DNA from 4 places in the Massilia sp. 01N417 genome. Region 2 is predicted to be linked to each of the others. Evidence: predicted binding sites of a transcription regulator. Region 2 holds the regulator's gene; each other region holds the start of a gene.
What was found. Region 2 encodes sigma-54, which starts transcription at its own class of promoters, with help from an activator protein. Its sites were predicted from a motif close to TGGCANGNAANCTGCTTT; they were not measured.
Positions count from the first base shown of each region.

Region 1: the regulator sigma-54 is predicted to act here: its motif matches at 1,644-1,661, upstream of glnA (type I glutamate--ammonia ligase).
Region 3: the regulator sigma-54 is predicted to act here: its motif matches at 1,968-1,985, upstream of AC1DOQ_RS01430 (ANTAR domain-containing response regulator).
Region 4: the regulator sigma-54 is predicted to act here: its motif matches at 1,834-1,851, upstream of AC1DOQ_RS22730 (pilin).

Region 1 is NZ_JBFTRS010000001.1:360,865-364,902, forward strand. It holds gene AC1DOQ_RS01695 (NHL repeat-containing protein) at 1-822, opposite strand, end outside; gene AC1DOQ_RS01700 (rhodanese-like domain-containing protein) at 976-1,434, opposite strand; gene glnA (type I glutamate--ammonia ligase) at 1,731-3,146, shown strand; gene AC1DOQ_RS01710 (DUF4124 domain-containing protein) at 3,281-3,802, shown strand; gene glnL (nitrogen regulation protein NR(II)) at 3,819-4,038, shown strand, end outside.
Region 2 is NZ_JBFTRS010000003.1:220,543-224,580, reverse strand. It holds gene lptA (lipopolysaccharide transport periplasmic protein LptA) at 1-443, shown strand, start outside; gene lptB (LPS export ABC transporter ATP-binding protein) at 443-1,219, shown strand; gene AC1DOQ_RS04785 (RNA polymerase factor sigma-54) at 1,222-2,712, shown strand; gene hpf (ribosome hibernation-promoting factor, HPF/YfiA family) at 2,815-3,174, shown strand; gene AC1DOQ_RS04775 (enoyl-CoA hydratase/isomerase family protein) at 3,282-4,038, shown strand, end outside.
Region 3 is NZ_JBFTRS010000001.1:311,301-315,338, forward strand. It holds gene AC1DOQ_RS01415 (S9 family peptidase) at 1-1,236, opposite strand, end outside; gene AC1DOQ_RS01420 (hypothetical protein) at 1,372-1,539, opposite strand; gene AC1DOQ_RS01425 (hypothetical protein) at 1,565-1,804, opposite strand; gene AC1DOQ_RS01430 (ANTAR domain-containing response regulator) at 1,996-2,628, shown strand; gene AC1DOQ_RS01435 (CmpA/NrtA family ABC transporter substrate-binding protein) at 2,678-3,832, shown strand.
Region 4 is NZ_JBFTRS010000025.1:58,732-62,769, reverse strand. It holds gene sucC (ADP-forming succinate--CoA ligase subunit beta) at 1-731, shown strand, start outside; gene sucD (succinate--CoA ligase subunit alpha) at 749-1,630, shown strand; gene AC1DOQ_RS22730 (pilin) at 1,929-2,411, shown strand; gene AC1DOQ_RS22725 (O-antigen ligase family protein) at 2,490-3,956, shown strand; gene AC1DOQ_RS22720 (flagellar brake protein) at 3,973-4,038, opposite strand, start outside.

The DNA.
Region 1 (4,038 bases), on a different contig from region 2:
GGATTCCGCAGCATACAGGTTGCCCCGCCCATCCAGCGCGAGGGCAACGATGCCGTAGAAGCGCGCTTCGGCGCCGGTGCCGTCCCTGGCGCCGGGTTGGCCGCTGCTGCCGGCCAGGACCGTCGTTTTGCCGGCCGTGTCGATGCGCAGGATCGTGGCGTCGTAGCTGGCCAGGTAGACCGTGCCGGCGGCGTCGACGGCCACGCCGCGGCGTTCCGGAACATAGGTATTGAACCCGGCTTCTCCGCTGGCCGTGCCCTCCAGCATCGTATAGCCGCCCGAAGGGGAAAGCCGGCGCGCGCCGAAGCCGGTGGTCACGATCAGGTTGCCGGCGGCATCGACGGCCAGGCCGTTGCCGAAGCCGATCCCGGCGCCGCGTCCGCCTCCGGTGGGCGATTCCAGCACCGCGACCGTGCGCGTTGCGCCGGTCGGGCTGACCTCGAAGACATCGAGGCCGTAATCGGTCATGAACAGCCTGCCGTCGGACGCTGCCGCCAGGGCGAACGCTGTCGGAAAGCCATTCTGGCTAGTGCCGGTGCAGTAGGTGCCGGCGTAGAGGGAGACCGCACCCGACGGCGTGATCTTGCGAATGGCGCAGGATGCGCCTGCGTAGAGATTGCCGCTGGCATCGATCGTCAACGGCGTGGGCCCGATGAAACGTGCCGCGGTGCCGCTGCCGTCGACTTCGCCGGATTCGGTGGGGCTGCCGGCAAGCACGGAGATCGCGGGTGTGACGACGGGCGGGGTGGTGCCCACCGGCGGCGTGGGGTTGCCGGCGCCGTCGGAGCTGCCACCACCGCCGCAGGCAATGCACAAGGCCATCGACAATCCTGCGCCGATTGTATTCAGAAGCGGGCGAAGCCGCAGCGTGATCGTGGATGCCATACCGGAATTCCTTCGTTGGAATCCCGGCAGGCTAACACGTTGGAACTGTGAAAATTCTGTTAAATTGTCACCGCGCCGCGGCGCGGCGGATCAGGCCCCGGTCCAGGGCAGGCCGGCCTTGCACCAGCCGCCCACGCTCTTGCGGTGGCCTTCGCCGTCGCGGTCGCCTTCGAAGCCTTCGAGGATGTCGAAGGCATTCTCGTAGCCGAGTTCGGTTGCCACGCGCGCCGCGTGGCGCGAGCGCACGCCCGAGCGGCACAGGAAGAGCAGCACGTCGTCCTTGTCCGCGGCCTGCTGCAGCTGGGTGGCGAAGTCCGGATTCGGCGCACCGCCCGGGTACAGGGTCCACTGCACCGCACCGTGCTGGGCCTCGGGGATGGCGGGGCGGCCGACCCAATCGCGCTCCGCATTCGTGCGGACGTCGACCAGCTTGACGCGCGGATCGGTCTTGATCAGGGTGAAGGCTTCCTGCGGCGTGACGGCGCCCGCATAGGGCTGGCCGGGTGCGCGCTCCCTGGCGGCGGCCAGGATTTCCTCGCTTGTGCTCATGGTCGTTTTCCTATCGTTGGTCGTGCTCGCACAAATGGTGCATCATGCATCAAGTTGGTGCATACTGCCGCACTTGCACCAGGCTGGTGCGTATGGATGAGCTCACAGCGAGCCTGCATCAAGTTTGTGCACCGCACCGGTGGTCGATTTTAAGGGGCAAATCGCAGGCGGTCCAAGGACAGATTGCTTATTTGCTCATGGTCAAGTGCTGGCACAGTTTTCGCTTTAACGGAGATGTGCCTGTCGCACGCCCCGTTGGCGTCACCGACACCCCTTTTTCAATCAGGAGAATACGAATGGCAAGGACCGCCGCAGATGTAATGCAGATGCTGAAGGATAACGAAGTCAAGTTCGTCGATTTGCGTTTCGCCGATACCCGCGGCAAAGAGCAGCACGTGACCGTTCCCATCTCGCATTTTGACGAAGACAAGTTCGAATCCGGCCACGCCTTCGACGGCTCGTCGATCGCCGGCTGGAAGGGCATCGAAGCATCGGACATGCTGCTGATCCCGGACCCGGCCACCGCCAACATCGACCCGTTCATGGAAGAGACCACCGTCTTCATGCAGTGCGACGTGATCGAACCGTCGGACGGCAAGGGCTATGACCGCGATCCGCGTTCGATCGCCAAGCGCGCCGAAGCCTACCTGAAGTCCTCGGGCGTGGGCGACACCGCCTTCTTCGGCCCGGAACCGGAATTCTTCATCTTCGACTCGGTCCACTGGAAGATCGACATGTCGGGCTCGATGGTCAAGATCAGCTCGGAAGAAGCGTCCTGGTCGACCGACAAGGAATTCGAAGGCGGCAACAGCGGCCACCGTCCGACCGTCAAGGGCGGCTACTTCCCGGTCCCGCCGGTCGACAGCTTCCAGGACATGCGCTCGGAAATGTGCCTGATCCTCGAATCGCTGGGCATCCCGGTCGAAGTGCACCACCATGAAGTGGCCGGCGCCGGCCAGAACGAAATCGGCACCCGCTTCTCGACCCTGGTCGAGCGCGCCGACTGGACCCAGAACATGAAGTACGTGATCTGGAACGTCGCCCACAGCTACGGCAAGACCGCCACCTTCATGCCGAAGCCGATGAACGGCGACAACGGCTCGGGCATGCACGTGCACCAGTCGATCTGGAAGGACGGCAAGAACCTGTTCGCCGGCGACGGCTATGCCGGCCTGTCGGAAACCGCCCTGTACTACATCGGCGGCATCATCAAGCACGCCAAGGCCCTGAACGCGATCACCAACCCGGGCACCAACTCGTACAAGCGCCTGGTGCCGGGCTACGAAGCCCCGGTCAAGCTGGCTTACTCGGCCCGCAACCGTTCGGCCTCGATCCGCATCCCGCACGTGGCGAACCCGAAAGGCCGCCGTGTCGAAGTGCGCTTCCCGGACCCGCTGGCCAACGTCTACCTGTGCTTCGCCGCACTGCTGATGGCCGGCCTGGATGGTATCCAGAACAAGATCCACCCGGGCGAAGCCGCGAGCAAGGACCTGTACCACCTGCCGCCGGAAGAAGACAAGCTGATCCCGACCGTGTGCTCGTCGCTGGAAGAAGCCCTGGACGCCCTGGACAAGGACCGCGAGTTCCTGACCCGCGGCGGCGTGTTCAGCGACAGCATGATCGACGCCTACCTCGAGCTGAAGATGCAGGAAGTGCAGCGTCTGCGCATGACCCCGCACCCGGCCGAATTCGACATGTACTACTCGTCGTAATCTCTCGACAAGCTGTATCCATGCGGTAACAAAAACGCGGGGAAAGCCGGCCGGCTGCCCCGCGTTTTTCTTTGGATGCGGTATAGTCGGTGGATTCCCCAACCAGGCACACCGTGCCGACTGACCTGATGCGAATGACAAGCTCTGCCGTTTGCCTGCGCCTGGCCGGCATCTACCTGACGCTCGCGCTGGCCGTCCCGGCCTTCGCCCAATCCGTGGTCTACCGCTGCGTCGACAAGGAAGGCCGCGTGCTGTACACCGATACCAATACCGGCAGCTGCAAGGTGGTCGACTCGATCGTCTCCGGCGCCATCTCGACGCCGGCACCGACCCGCGCCCCGGCGGTGGGCATGCGCCAGGGCGCCGCCCGTCCGCCGGCCGCGGCCGCCAGCCCGGCGAATTTCCCGCGCGTCGACAACGCCACCCAGCGCGCCCGCGACGACGACCGCCGCGCCATCCTCGACGAGGAACTGCGCGCCGAAGAAAAGAAGCTGGCCGACCTCAAGCGCGACTTCAACAACGGCGAACCCGAACGCCAGGGCAACGAGCGCAACTACGCCAAGTACCAGGAGCGCGTGGCCCAGATGCGCGAGGACATCGGCCGCGCCGAAAAGAACATCGAAGCGATCAAGCGCGAGATCGCCAATATCCGCTGACCCAATTTCCGCTGACATGACGCCGAACCACGAGCGCTTCGCCGGTCTCGACCTGCTCGCATCGAGCGTGCTGGTGACCGATGCCGCCGGCCTGGTGCGCTACGCGAACCCCGCCGCCGAGCACCTGCTCGAGGTGTCGGTGAAATCGCTGTCGCGCCAGACCCTGGCGGAACTCTTCACCAACGGCGAGGAGCTCGATGCGCTGTGCCGCCAGGCGCGGGCGCACAAGTACGCCG
Region 2 (4,038 bases):
CGCAGACCGTGGTCCTGACCGGCGGCGTGACCGCCACCCGCGGCAGCATGCTGCTGAAGGCCGAACGTGCCGAGATCAAGGAGGCGCCGGACGGTTTCAGGACCATCGTCCTGGTCGCGGCGCCCGGCAAGCCGGCGTCGTTCCGCCAGAAGCGCGACGGCGGCCCCGAGCAGTGGGACGAAGGCCAGGCCGAGCGCATCGAATACGACGAGCGCACCGAGGTCGTCAAGCTCAGTTCGAACGCCGTCATCCGGCAGCTGGAAGGCCGCGAGGTGACGCGTGAAATGGGCGGCGAATTCATCGCCTACGATGCGCGCAAGGAAGTCCTGCTGAACCTGAACGACCCGAGCGGCGTCGACAGGCCCGGCAAGGCCCGCGCCAGTTTTACTTTTTATCCGCGCCGCACTGCGTCGGCCGCGCAACCGGAAGCAGGAAAGCAATGATGGATGTACACGCAGACGCCGCCGCCAACACGAGCGGCGGCAGCACCCTGGTGGCCAAGGGGCTGCAGAAAAGCTACGGCAAGCGCCTGGTGGTGCGCGACGTTTCGCTGCAGGTCGCCTGCGGCGAGGTGGTCGGCCTGCTCGGCCCGAACGGCGCCGGCAAGACGACCTCGTTCTACATGATCGTGGGCCTGGTGCCGGCCGACGCCGGCGCCATCGTCATCAACGGCACCGACATCACGAGCCTGCCGATCCACCGGCGCGCCATGCTGGGCCTGTCCTACCTGCCGCAGGAAGCCTCGGTGTTCCGCAAGCTGACGGTGGAGGAGAACATCCGCGCCGTGCTCGAACTGCAGCGCGAGAACGGCAAGCCGCTGAGCAAGAACCGCATCGAGGAACGCCTCAACGAGCTGCTGGCCGAGCTGCAGATCGAGAAGCTGCGCGAGAACCCGGCGCTGTCGCTGTCGGGCGGTGAACGGCGCCGCGTGGAAATCGCGCGCGCCCTCGCCACCGACCCGCGCTTCGTGCTGCTGGACGAACCGTTTGCCGGCGTCGATCCGATCGCGGTGATCGAGATCCAGCGCATCGTGCGCTTCCTGAAGGAGCGCGGCATCGGCGTCCTGATCACCGACCACAACGTGCGCGAGACGCTCGGCATCTGCGACCGCGCCTACATCATCAACCAGGGTGCGGTACTGGCTTCCGGCCGTCCCGACGATATCATCGCCAACGAATCCGTCCGCCGCGTCTACCTGGGTGAACATTTCCGGATGTAGTCATGAAACAGACGCTGCAACTCAAGACATCACAGCACCTTGCGCTGACACCGCAACTCCAGCAGTCGATCCGGCTGCTGCAGCTGTCCACTCTCGAGCTGCACCAGGAGATTGAACAGGTCCTCAGCGACAACCCGCTGCTCGAACGCCTCGACGATCCGCTCGACCGTTCGGTACGCCTGCTGGCCGACGGCGCGATCAACAACGGTTCGTCGACGTCCACCACGCCCGACTCGCCGCCCTCGTCCAGCCAGGGCGAGGAGGGCAACGGCGGCGCCGAAGCCGAAGGCGGCGGCAGCGACAGCGACAACGGCGATGCCGGCGGCGCCGAGCACGACATGGATTGGGGCGAGCCGGGCCGCTCCGGCAGCGGCGGCGAGGAAGAAGACGGCCGCCCGCAGCTGGAAGCCAGCCCGGTCTCGCTGCGCGAATACCTGATGGAACAGGTGCGCCTGACCTGCATGTCGCCGCGCGATTGCGCGCTGGTCGAGATCGTCGTCGACACCCTCGACGACAACGGCTATCTCGAGGAAACCCTGGACGAGCTGCATGCGCGCCTGCCGGCCGAACTCGAAGTGGAATTCGAGGAACTGCGCACCGCGCTGGCGCTGGTGCAGAGCATGGACCCGCCCGGCGTGGGCGCGCGCAGCGCCGCCGAATGCCTGGCGCTGCAGATCCGCCGCATGCCTGGCGTGCCGCTGGTCACGCGGCGCATGGCACTGACCATCGTCGAACGCTACCTGACCTGGTTCGCGCAGCGCGAATTCAACAAGCTCAAGAAGGCCCTCGACTGCGACGACGAAGACCTGCGCGAAGCCCAGGCCGTGATTCGCCACTGCAATCCGCATCCGGGCGCGGCCTTTGCTTCCGACGTCTCCGACTTCGTGGTGCCGGACGTGATCGTGCGCCGCGCGAAGGATGGCTGGAGCGTGCAGCTGAATCCCGAGGTGATGCCGCGCCTGCGCGTGAACAGCCTGTACGCCACCTTGATGAAGCAGGGGAAATCGGAATCCCAGCTGGCGGCGCAGTTGCAGGAAGCAAAGTGGCTCATCAAAAACATGCGCCAGCGCTTCGATACTATCCTTCGGGTAGCTCAAGCAATCGTGGAGCGCCAGCGGAACTTTTTCTCCCATGGCGCCGTTGCCATGCGGCCCCTTGTTTTACGTGAGATAGCTGATACACTAGGTCTACACGAGAGCACAATTTCTCGTGTCACAACTCAGAAATACATGCTGACGCCGCACGGCATGTTCGAGTTGAAGTACTTTTTCGGGAGTCACGTCGCGACCGAGGCAGGAGGAGAAGCCTCCTCGACCGCGATCCGGGCTCTTATCGTACAACTCACAGGAGCAGAAGACCCCAAGAACCCTTTATCCGACAGCAAGATCGCGGAGATGCTAGGGGAACAGGGAATGGTTATCGCACGCCGCACGGTAGCGAAATACCGCGAGGCGCTGAAGATCCCTCCCGTCAGCCTCCGTAAATCTCTGTAGCAAGCTCTTTCAGCAAGCTCTTGCAGCAAGCTTCTTGCAACAACGCTGCCCTGGTGCGTGGTATGCGCGTACGACAGGCAGCGCATCATCAAAGGAGTGTGTATGAATCTCACTATCAGCGGACATCATCTCGATGTAACCCCGGCAATCCGTGAATACGTACAGAACAAGCTCGAACGCATCACCCGCCATTTCGATCAAGTGATCGACTCCCACGTCATCCTCTGCATTGACAATCTCACCGAGAAAGAAAAACGCCAGAAGGCCGAGATCAACTTGCGCGTCGCCGGCAAGATCGTTCACGTCGCCAGTGCCGCGCACGACTTGTACGCCGCGATCGACATGCTGATGGACCGACTCGACCGGCAGGTGCAGAAGTACAAGCAGATGCTGCAGGATCACAGTAGTACACCGCTCAAGCGCATACCCAACGATGGAGGAGAAGCTGCCGCTACAGCGTGACCATTCCGCTGGCGCAGCACAAGTAACGAAGGGCGCATCTGGCGCCCTTTTCGTTTTCCGGGCCGCGCTACAATGCCGTTTTCCATTTCAATAAATAAAACAACATGATGAGCGAACACGTGCAGACCCGCGTTGCCAACGGCACCGGCATCATTACCCTCGACCGTCCCAAGGCCCTGAATTCGCTGTCGCTGGAAATGGTGCGTGCACTGACGGAGACCCTGCTGGCCTGGCGCGACGATGCGGCCGTCGACGCCGTCGTCATCAAGAGCAGCAGCGAGAAAGCCTTGTGCGCAGGCGGCGACATCCGCTTCTTCCACCAGGCCGGGCACGCCACGCCCACGGGAGGCAGTGCACTGCTGGAAGACTTCTTTACCGAAGAATACGCACTCAACCACCTGATCCACTTCTATCCGAAGCCCTACATCTCGCTGATGGACGGCGTGGTCATGGGCGGCGGCATGGGCATCGCCCAGGGCGGGCCGGAGACCGGCCTGCGCATCGTGACCGAACGCACGAAGATGGCCATGCCCGAGGTGAACATCGGCCTGTTCCCGGACGTCGGCGGCAGCCACTTCCTGTCGCATGCGCCGGGCGCGCTCGGCATGTATCTGGGGCTGACGGGGCTGACCATCGGCGCCGCCGATGCGCTGTATGTCGGCCTGGCCGACGTGTTCGTGCCGGGCGCCGAACTGGCGGCCCTGCACGCGCTGATCGACCGGACGCCGGGCGCGCAGCTGGCCGATGCGATCCGCGCCTTCGCCGCGCCGTTCGCGCAGCAGGCCGGCGCCAGCGAACTCGAAGCGAACCGCGCATTGGTCGACCGGCACTTCGGCGCGGACTCGGTGCCGGCCGTGATGGCCT
Region 3 (4,038 bases), on a different contig from region 2:
GAGCGTGGTGTTATCCGGCAGCCAGCCGAATTCGCTGTTGTCGAAGTTGACCCAGGCCTGCTCCGTCAGGCGGTGCACCGGCTTGAGCGCGGCGCGCGGCAGGTCGACGGTGGCGATCCAGCGGTCCTTGTTGTCGACCGAGCGCAGCATCACGGCGGCATTCGCGCCGTTGGTGCTCCAGACCACGGTCTCGCCGTCGAAGCCGATCTTCACCGGACGGTTGCCCTTGATCGGATCGAGCTTGTGCTCGGCGCGCAGGCCTGCCAGCGGATCGTCCTTCACGCCCGGCAGGACGTCGAAGGACAGGTCCTTCACGTCGCGGGTCTGCAGGTCGATGAGTTTCAGGCCGTGCGGACGCGGGTCCTTGCGGCCGACGCGGGTGCGCTCGTCCGAGGTCTCTTCGTAGCCGCTCTCCGTCACGTAGCGCGGCATCTTGCCGACGCGGCCCTTGTCGGCATCCTTCGGACCGGTCACGACCAGCAGCCAGCGGCCGTCCGGCGACAGGTGGGTGTTCACGATGGCCAGCTTGTCGCCCAGGTAGATCGGGGCCGGGGCGCGGGTCGGGTCGGCGCGGCGCTCTTCCTCAGTGCGGGCGCGGGTGGCATCGCGCTCATCCTTCTGGCGCTTGAGGGTGGCGATCAGGCGCAGCTGCATGTCGCGCAGCGCGTCGGGATCCTGGACGGCCGGGTCCTTGGCCGCGCGCGGCATGGCCACCGGCGACACCAGGCGGCTGGCGCGGTCCCAGCTGGCCCAGTCGTCGCCGACGCGGAACTGCACGCTGCGGCCGTCGGCGGAATACTGGACGGCGCTGATGGCGACGCCGCTGGCGCGCGAGATCTGCACCAGCTCGCCGCTCTTCAGGTCGCGCTCGAACAGGTCGCCGTTGCGCACGAAGGCGGAGCGGGTGCGGTCGCGGTTGTAGACGACCAGCCAGCCGTCCAGCTTGGCGAACTCCGCATCCTCGACCTTGCGCGCCTTGTTCAGGCCGGACGTGGCGCCGGTCTGGTAGACGTCGCGCAGCGGCGAGCCGGCGCGCTTCTGTTTATACAGGACCTGCTTGCCGTCCCAGCTCCACCACGCGGTTTCGACGGGGTTGCCGATCCAGTCGGGATGGGCCATGGCCTGGTCGAGGGTGATGGGCGTGCCGGCGTCGGCTGCGATGGCGGAGGTGGGGGGAACTGAGGCCAGCAGCGCGGCAAGGACGGTGAGAGCGGAAGCGGAGACAGGGAGGCGCATCGTCGGTTGTCTGAGTAAAAATTGCAAAAAAGCATTCTAGCTCAGCCGACAGCGATGCAACGTGGATTCGATCTGGAAAAAACAACGCCCGGCCAATGCCGGGCGTGTGGAGACGCGAGCAACAACCAGGAGAGCTTAGCGCAGCTTCTCCAGGCGCGACGGGTCGCCGATCCACATTTGCGGGTGATCCGCGATCCACAGTTCCGACGGCGCGGTCACGGTCGGGTTGCGGATGAAGAACACGATGCGGGTGACGATGGCCAGGGCCGAGATGGCGACGGTGACGTATTCGACTGGGGTCATGATGGTGTCCTGTGTGAGTACTTAATTACTTGGAAGCGAAGTGGCGCAGCTCGGCCGACAGGCTCGGGCTATGCGATTCGGCAGCGGCGGCCAGCGACAGCATCTCGCGGCGGCTTGCCTGCTCGTCGCGCTTGGCATCGTGGGCGAACCAGCCGCCGTGGGCGACATACAGTTCGATGGCGAAGGCGCGGATGGTGCGGGCGGTTTCTGCGAATTGGTGGCGCAGACCTTTGCTCTGCGCCTGGGTGATGGTTGCGGTGCTCATTGTTTTCTCCAATAAATACTGTGTTGTTGCGGTGCAGTATAGGGAGGATTAAGACATAAGTGAACTTTTACTTTGTGATGTTCTCCATCATCATGATGAATATTTCTTGACGGATAACTGTGGCTCGTCTTTACTTCGGTTATGCGCTCTGGAAATATCTGTCTGGCCCGGAACTTGCATATTCCCAAGGCATGAAATCGCCACCTCCCGTTCCGCGCACCCTGCGCATCGTTGTGGTCAACACCGCGCCCGGCGCCGGCGAACAGGCCGCGGCGGCCCAGGCACGGCGCAACACGGCGCTGCGCATCGGCTTGCTGGAATCGGGCTACGACATCGTCGCCTCGCTGCCGGCCGATATCTTCCTGCCCGAACGGATCGCCCAGATCCAGCCGGACATGATCATCATCGACAGCGAATCGGCCGCCCGCGACGTTCTCGAGCACATCGTGATCGCCACCCGCGACGAGCCGCGGCCGATCGTGATGTTCACCGACGACCAGGATCCGACCAGCATGGACGCCGCGATCGGCGCCGGCGTCTCCGCCTATATCGTGGCCGGGCTGCAGGCCGAGCGCGTGAAGCCGGTGCTGGACGTGGCGCTGGCCCGCTTCCGGCGCGAGCGCAAGCTGCTCGACGAACTCTCCGACACCCGCCGCCAGCTGGCCGACCGCAAGCTGGTCGAGCGCGCTAAGGGCGTGCTGATGGCGCGCAGCGGGCTCAATGAAGAAGAGGCTTACCGGAAGCTGCGCAGCATGGCGATGAACAGGAAGCTGAGGTTGGCGGAGGTGGCGCAGCGGGTATTGGACGTCGAGGATCTCCTATGAGAACCGCGGGACGACGGTAACAAAGGAAGACGACGCTCAGGAACCTGATATGAAAAAAACCATCCAAGCCGGCTTCATGCCGCTCAGCGACTGCGCCCCCTTGATCATGGCCGCGGTACTCGGCCTCGACGAAAAACACGGCATCAAACTGGCCCTCAGCCGCGAACACTCCTGGTCCGGCATGCGCGACCGCCTGCTGAACGGCAGCCTCGACGTCGCCCACGTCCTCTACGGCCTGGTGTACGGCGTCGAGATGGGCATCGGCACGCGCGCGGTGCCGATGGCGGTGCTGATGAATTTGTCGCGCAACGGCCAGGCCATCACCCTGTCGCGCGCGCTGGGCGAGGCCGGCGTGACGGACGGCGCCGCGCTGGCGGCGCAGGTCCGCAGGAGCCGCCGGCGCTTCACCTTCGCGCACACTTTCCCGACCGGGAACCATGCGATGTTCCTGTATTACTGGCTGGCGGCGAGCGGCATCGATCCGCTGCGCGACGTGCAGATGGCGACGGTGCCGCCAGGGCAGATGGCGGCCAGCCTGGCGGCCGGGCATATCGACGGCTTTTGCGCGGGCGAGCCCTGGGGCGCGCGGGCGGTGCTGGACGGCAGCGGCTTCACGGCGGCCACCAGCCAGGACATCTGGCCCGACCATCCCGGCAAGGCGCTGGGCGCCACCGCCGCCTTCGCCGACGCCCATCCGCAAGCCTGCCGGTCGCTGGTGGCGGCGCTGCTGGAAGCGGCGCGCTGGATCGACGCCTCGCCCCTGCACCGCGACGCCACGGCCGAGGTGCTGGCCAGCCCGGCCTATGTGAACGCCGGCCGCGCCGTCATCGCCGCGCGCCTGCAGGGTCTCTACGAAGATGGCCTGGGACGGCGCTGGCAGGATCCCGACCCGCTGTGCTTCCACGCCGGCGGCGAGGCCAACTTCCCCTGGCTCTCGGACGGCATGTGGTTCATGACCCAGCACCGGCGCTGGAGCCTGCTGCGCGAAGATCCCGATTACTACGGGGTGGCCGCGCGCGTGAACCGGGTCGGCCTGTACCGCGAGGCCGCCGTGCTGGCGGGCGTGGCGGCGCCTGCCACGCTGCTGCGTTCCTCGGTGCTGATCGACGGCCGGATCTGGAACGGCCGCGACCCCGCCGCTTATATCTCGTCCTTCGCGAACGGTGCGCCGCGCCCTGTTTTCGGGCATGGTGCACCGCAATGAAGCGATCCGCCTGAGGCTATCCCGGCGTCCCAGAGGGAAAGGCGTCTGGCACGGCTCTTGCAAACACTCCCTGCAAGGATCAACGGCGATCCCCTTGAAATGAATTCAGCCGGTTCAATGAGGAACCGGCGCACAGGACAACGGCGTCCGCTGCACCCGAGCACACATGAAACGTGTTCGGCCAGGCAGCGGACGCCTTTCTTTTT
Region 4 (4,038 bases), on a different contig from region 2:
TCGTGATCGAGCCGTCGGTCGGCCTGACCGACGCGCAGGCTGACGACGTCGCCCGCAAGATCGGCGTGCCGGAAGGCTCGATCGCCGCAGCCCGCGTCAACCTGCAAGGCCTGTACAAAGCCTACTGGGAAACCGACTGCTCGCTGGCCGAAATCAACCCGATGATCGTGACCGGCGACGGTAAAGTCATCGCGCTGGACGCCAAGTTCAACTTCGACCCGAACGCCCTGTTCCGCCACCCGGAAATCGTCGCCTACCGCGACCTGGACGAAGAAGATCCGGCCGAAGTCGAAGCCTCGAAATTCGACCTGGCTTACATCTCGCTGGACGGCAACATCGGCTGCCTGGTGAACGGCGCCGGCCTGGCCATGGCCACCATGGACACCATCAAGCTGTTCGGCGGCGAGCCGGCCAACTTCCTGGACGTGGGCGGCGGTGCGACGGCTGAGAAAGTCACCGAAGCATTCAAGATCATGCTGAAGAACCCGGGCCTGAAAGCCATCCTGGTCAACATCTTCGGCGGGATCATGCGCTGCGACGTGATCGCCGAAGGCGTGATCACCGCATCGAAAGCCGTCTCGCTGAAAGTGCCGCTGGTGGTCCGCATGAAGGGCACCAACGAAGACCTGGGCAAGAAGATGCTGGCCGACTCCGGCCTGCCGATCATCTCGGCCGATACCATGGAAGACGCAGCGAAGCAGGTCGTTGCCGCCGCTGCTGGCCAAGCCTAATTCGCAAAGGAAATAACATGTCGATTCTGATTAACAAAGACACCAAAGTCATCACCCAAGGTATCACCGGCAAGACCGGCCAGTTCCACACCCGCATGTGCCGCGACTACGCGAACGGCCGTGAAGCCTTCGTCGCCGGTGTGAACCCGAAGAAAGCTGGTGAAGACTTCGAGGGCATCCCCATCTTCGCAAGCGTCAAGGAAGCCAAGCAGAACACCGGCGCCAACGTGTCCGTGATCTACGTGCCGCCGGCAGGCGCCGCCGCCGCGATCTGGGAAGCCGTCGAAGCCGAGCTGGACCTGGCAATCTGCATCACCGAAGGCATCCCGGTCCGCGACATGATGGAAGTCAAAGATCGCATGGCCAAGGCCGGTTCGAAGACCCTGCTGCTGGGCCCGAACTGCCCGGGTCTGATCACCCCGGACGAAATCAAGATCGGCATCATGCCGGGTCACATCCACAAGAAGGGCCGCATCGGCGTCGTTTCGCGTTCGGGCACCCTGACCTATGAAGCAGTCGGTCAGCTGACCGCACTGGGCCTGGGCCAGTCGTCGGCAGTCGGCATCGGCGGCGACCCGATCAACGGTCTGAAGCACATCGACGTCATGAAGATGTTCAACGACGATCCGGATACCGATGCAGTCATCATGATCGGCGAGATCGGCGGCCCGGACGAGGCGAACGCTGCTTACTGGATCAAGGACAACATGAAGAAGCCGGTCGTCGGTTTCATCGCCGGTGTTACCGCTCCTCCGGGCAAGCGCATGGGCCACGCCGGCGCGCTGATCTCGGGCGGCGCCGACACCGCGCAAGCCAAGCTGGAAATCATGGAAGCCTGCGGTATCAAGGTCACCAAGAACCCGTCGGAAATGGCTCGCCTGCTGAAGGCCATGCTGTAATCTGCCAGTTCAGACAGTAGGAACGGAAACGGGGAGCTTCGGCTCCCCGTTTTTTGTTGGTACATGACAATTTTTGGCAGGGCAGACGATTTTGGCCCCTCCAATTGACAAAAATTGTCATGCATAACGGCTGAATCGACAAAAATTGCCGCTCGCCGGCCATTTTGTTGATTCCGAAATAACGATTCCGTATGGAAACGACCTGGCACGGCAGTTGCATATAGTAAAGGGCAGAAGCAAGCAGCACCCCGGACAAGCAGCACCCCTTTAAATGTCGTACCAAAACTGGAGAGATACCATGAAAGCACCGAAAATGATGAAGAAAGCCGAAGGCGGCTTTACCCTGATCGAACTGATGATCGTCGTGGCGATCATCGGTATCCTGGCAGCCGTCGCAATCCCGGCTTACAGCGACTACACCGCCAAGGCCAAGGCTGCGAACGCGCTGTCGGCTGTTGACCCGTACAAGACCGCCGTCGCGATGTGCGCACAGGAAGCTGGCGACACCACCAACTGCAACACCGGTTTCCCGACCTTTACCGCAACCAAGGAAGTCAAGTCGATCGGCGTCGCCAACGCTGGCGTGATCACCATGACCCTGGATAACATCGGTAAAGGCACCGAAGATGGCACCAAGACTGTCACCTTCACCCCGCACTTGAACGCAACCAACGTGACCTGGACCATCGATGCATCGTCGCTGGCAACGGCCAACCCGACCCTGAAGACCGCTTTCGAGAAGAACTCGATCGCCGCCGCTGCCTCTGCCTCGGGTACCTAATCCCTACCAGTGGTAAAGAAGCCGCCTACGGGCGGCTTTTTCATTTCCGCCTCCGAAACCGCCCAAGCCAGAGGTCTCATGTTCATCCCTGCACGCCCCGCCGTCGGTTTTTCCATGACCGCAATAAAGCCGAACGGCACCATCCAGGCGCTGCTCGTCATCGCCGCCATGGCCGCCGGTTTCCTGTGGTCGTCGGGACATGACGACCAGCGTTGCGTCGAACTGGGACTGCTGGCGCTGCTGGTCCCCTTCATCGTCATGCGGCGCGATGCCGCGGACACCATCGCCGGCATGAACCCGGCTGCCCGCCTGTGCCTGGGCGCCTTCTTTGCCATCGGCGCCATATCGAGCCTGAACGCCTGGTCGCCGGCGCATGCCGTCTATGAATGGTCGATGCTGCTGCTCCTGCTGCTGGCCGCGGCCTCGCTCGCGGCCGGGCTCAGCCGAGCAGGAGGCAGCGGGCTGCTGGTAGTCCTGCAGTGCGCAGGGATTGCCGGCGCCCTGTACTCCCTGCGTGTGCTGCTGCTGTACGCCGCCTCGCTCTCCGCCGGTCACCAGATCGACATGCACGGACTCAGTGTCGGTTTCAGTAATATGCGCTTCTTCAATCATGTGCAGACCGTCCTGCTGCCGCTGATCGTGCTGATCCACCTGCAGACGCCGAAACGAAGCGTCTTGCGCTGGGCATGGTTTGCGCTTGCCGCATTCTGGTGGGCGCTGCTGTTCGTCAGCGAAGCACGGGCCAGCATCCTGGCGCTGGGCGCCGGCTGCGTGATGGCGCTCATGGCGCGCCGTGCCCATGCCCGCAGCTTCCTGAAGGCGATGGCGCTGGCTGCGCTGGCCGGTGGCATCGTCTATGTGCTGGGCTTTATCCTGCTGCCGATGCTGGCCGGATTGAAGCCGTTCAATGCGGCAGCCAACCTCATGCACCGCACGGCGACCGATCCGACCTCGGGTCGCAATCAGCTTTGGCAGCTGGCCGGTGAGCTGATCGCCGCCCATCCCTGGCTTGGCGCCGGCCCGCAGCACTTCGCCCACTATGGCGTGGGACTAAGCTTTGGTGCTCATCCCCACAACTTCGTTTTCCAGATCGGCGCCGAATGGGGTGTACCTGCCTTGCTATGCCTGCTCGCCGGGATCGGGATCGGCATGTGGGGACTGATCCGCGCGGGTAAGCGCATCGTCAGTTCCGACCTCCCGAACCAGCAGACCCTCGCCGTCCTGCTGACGACCGGAGCGGCAATTATTGTGGATGGTCTTTTTTCCGGCGTAATCGTCATGCCTCAAAGCCAAATGGCGATCGTGCTATACCTCGGGTACGCGAGCGGATGGGTCAGGGCCTTGTCGCATGAAGCTGCTCCTCGCAGCTCGACGCGGCTTCACTGGCTGACTGCCTGCCTGGCGGTTGCGGCAATTTGCGGGCTGGTTGCCGCGGTCGTGCCCAACCTTGCCGGGCACGTTCTTGAGGAGTCCCTGACGCCTGCGGAGCTGGCCGCCAACCCCAAGTTATACTATCCACGCCTCTGGAAAGCCGGCTTTTTCTGAGCGGCGGCGGCAGAGATCAGACGATCTTCTGCCGGTCCGCCAGCAGCACCTCATAGGTCAGGTTCTGCAGCATGGTGAAGTG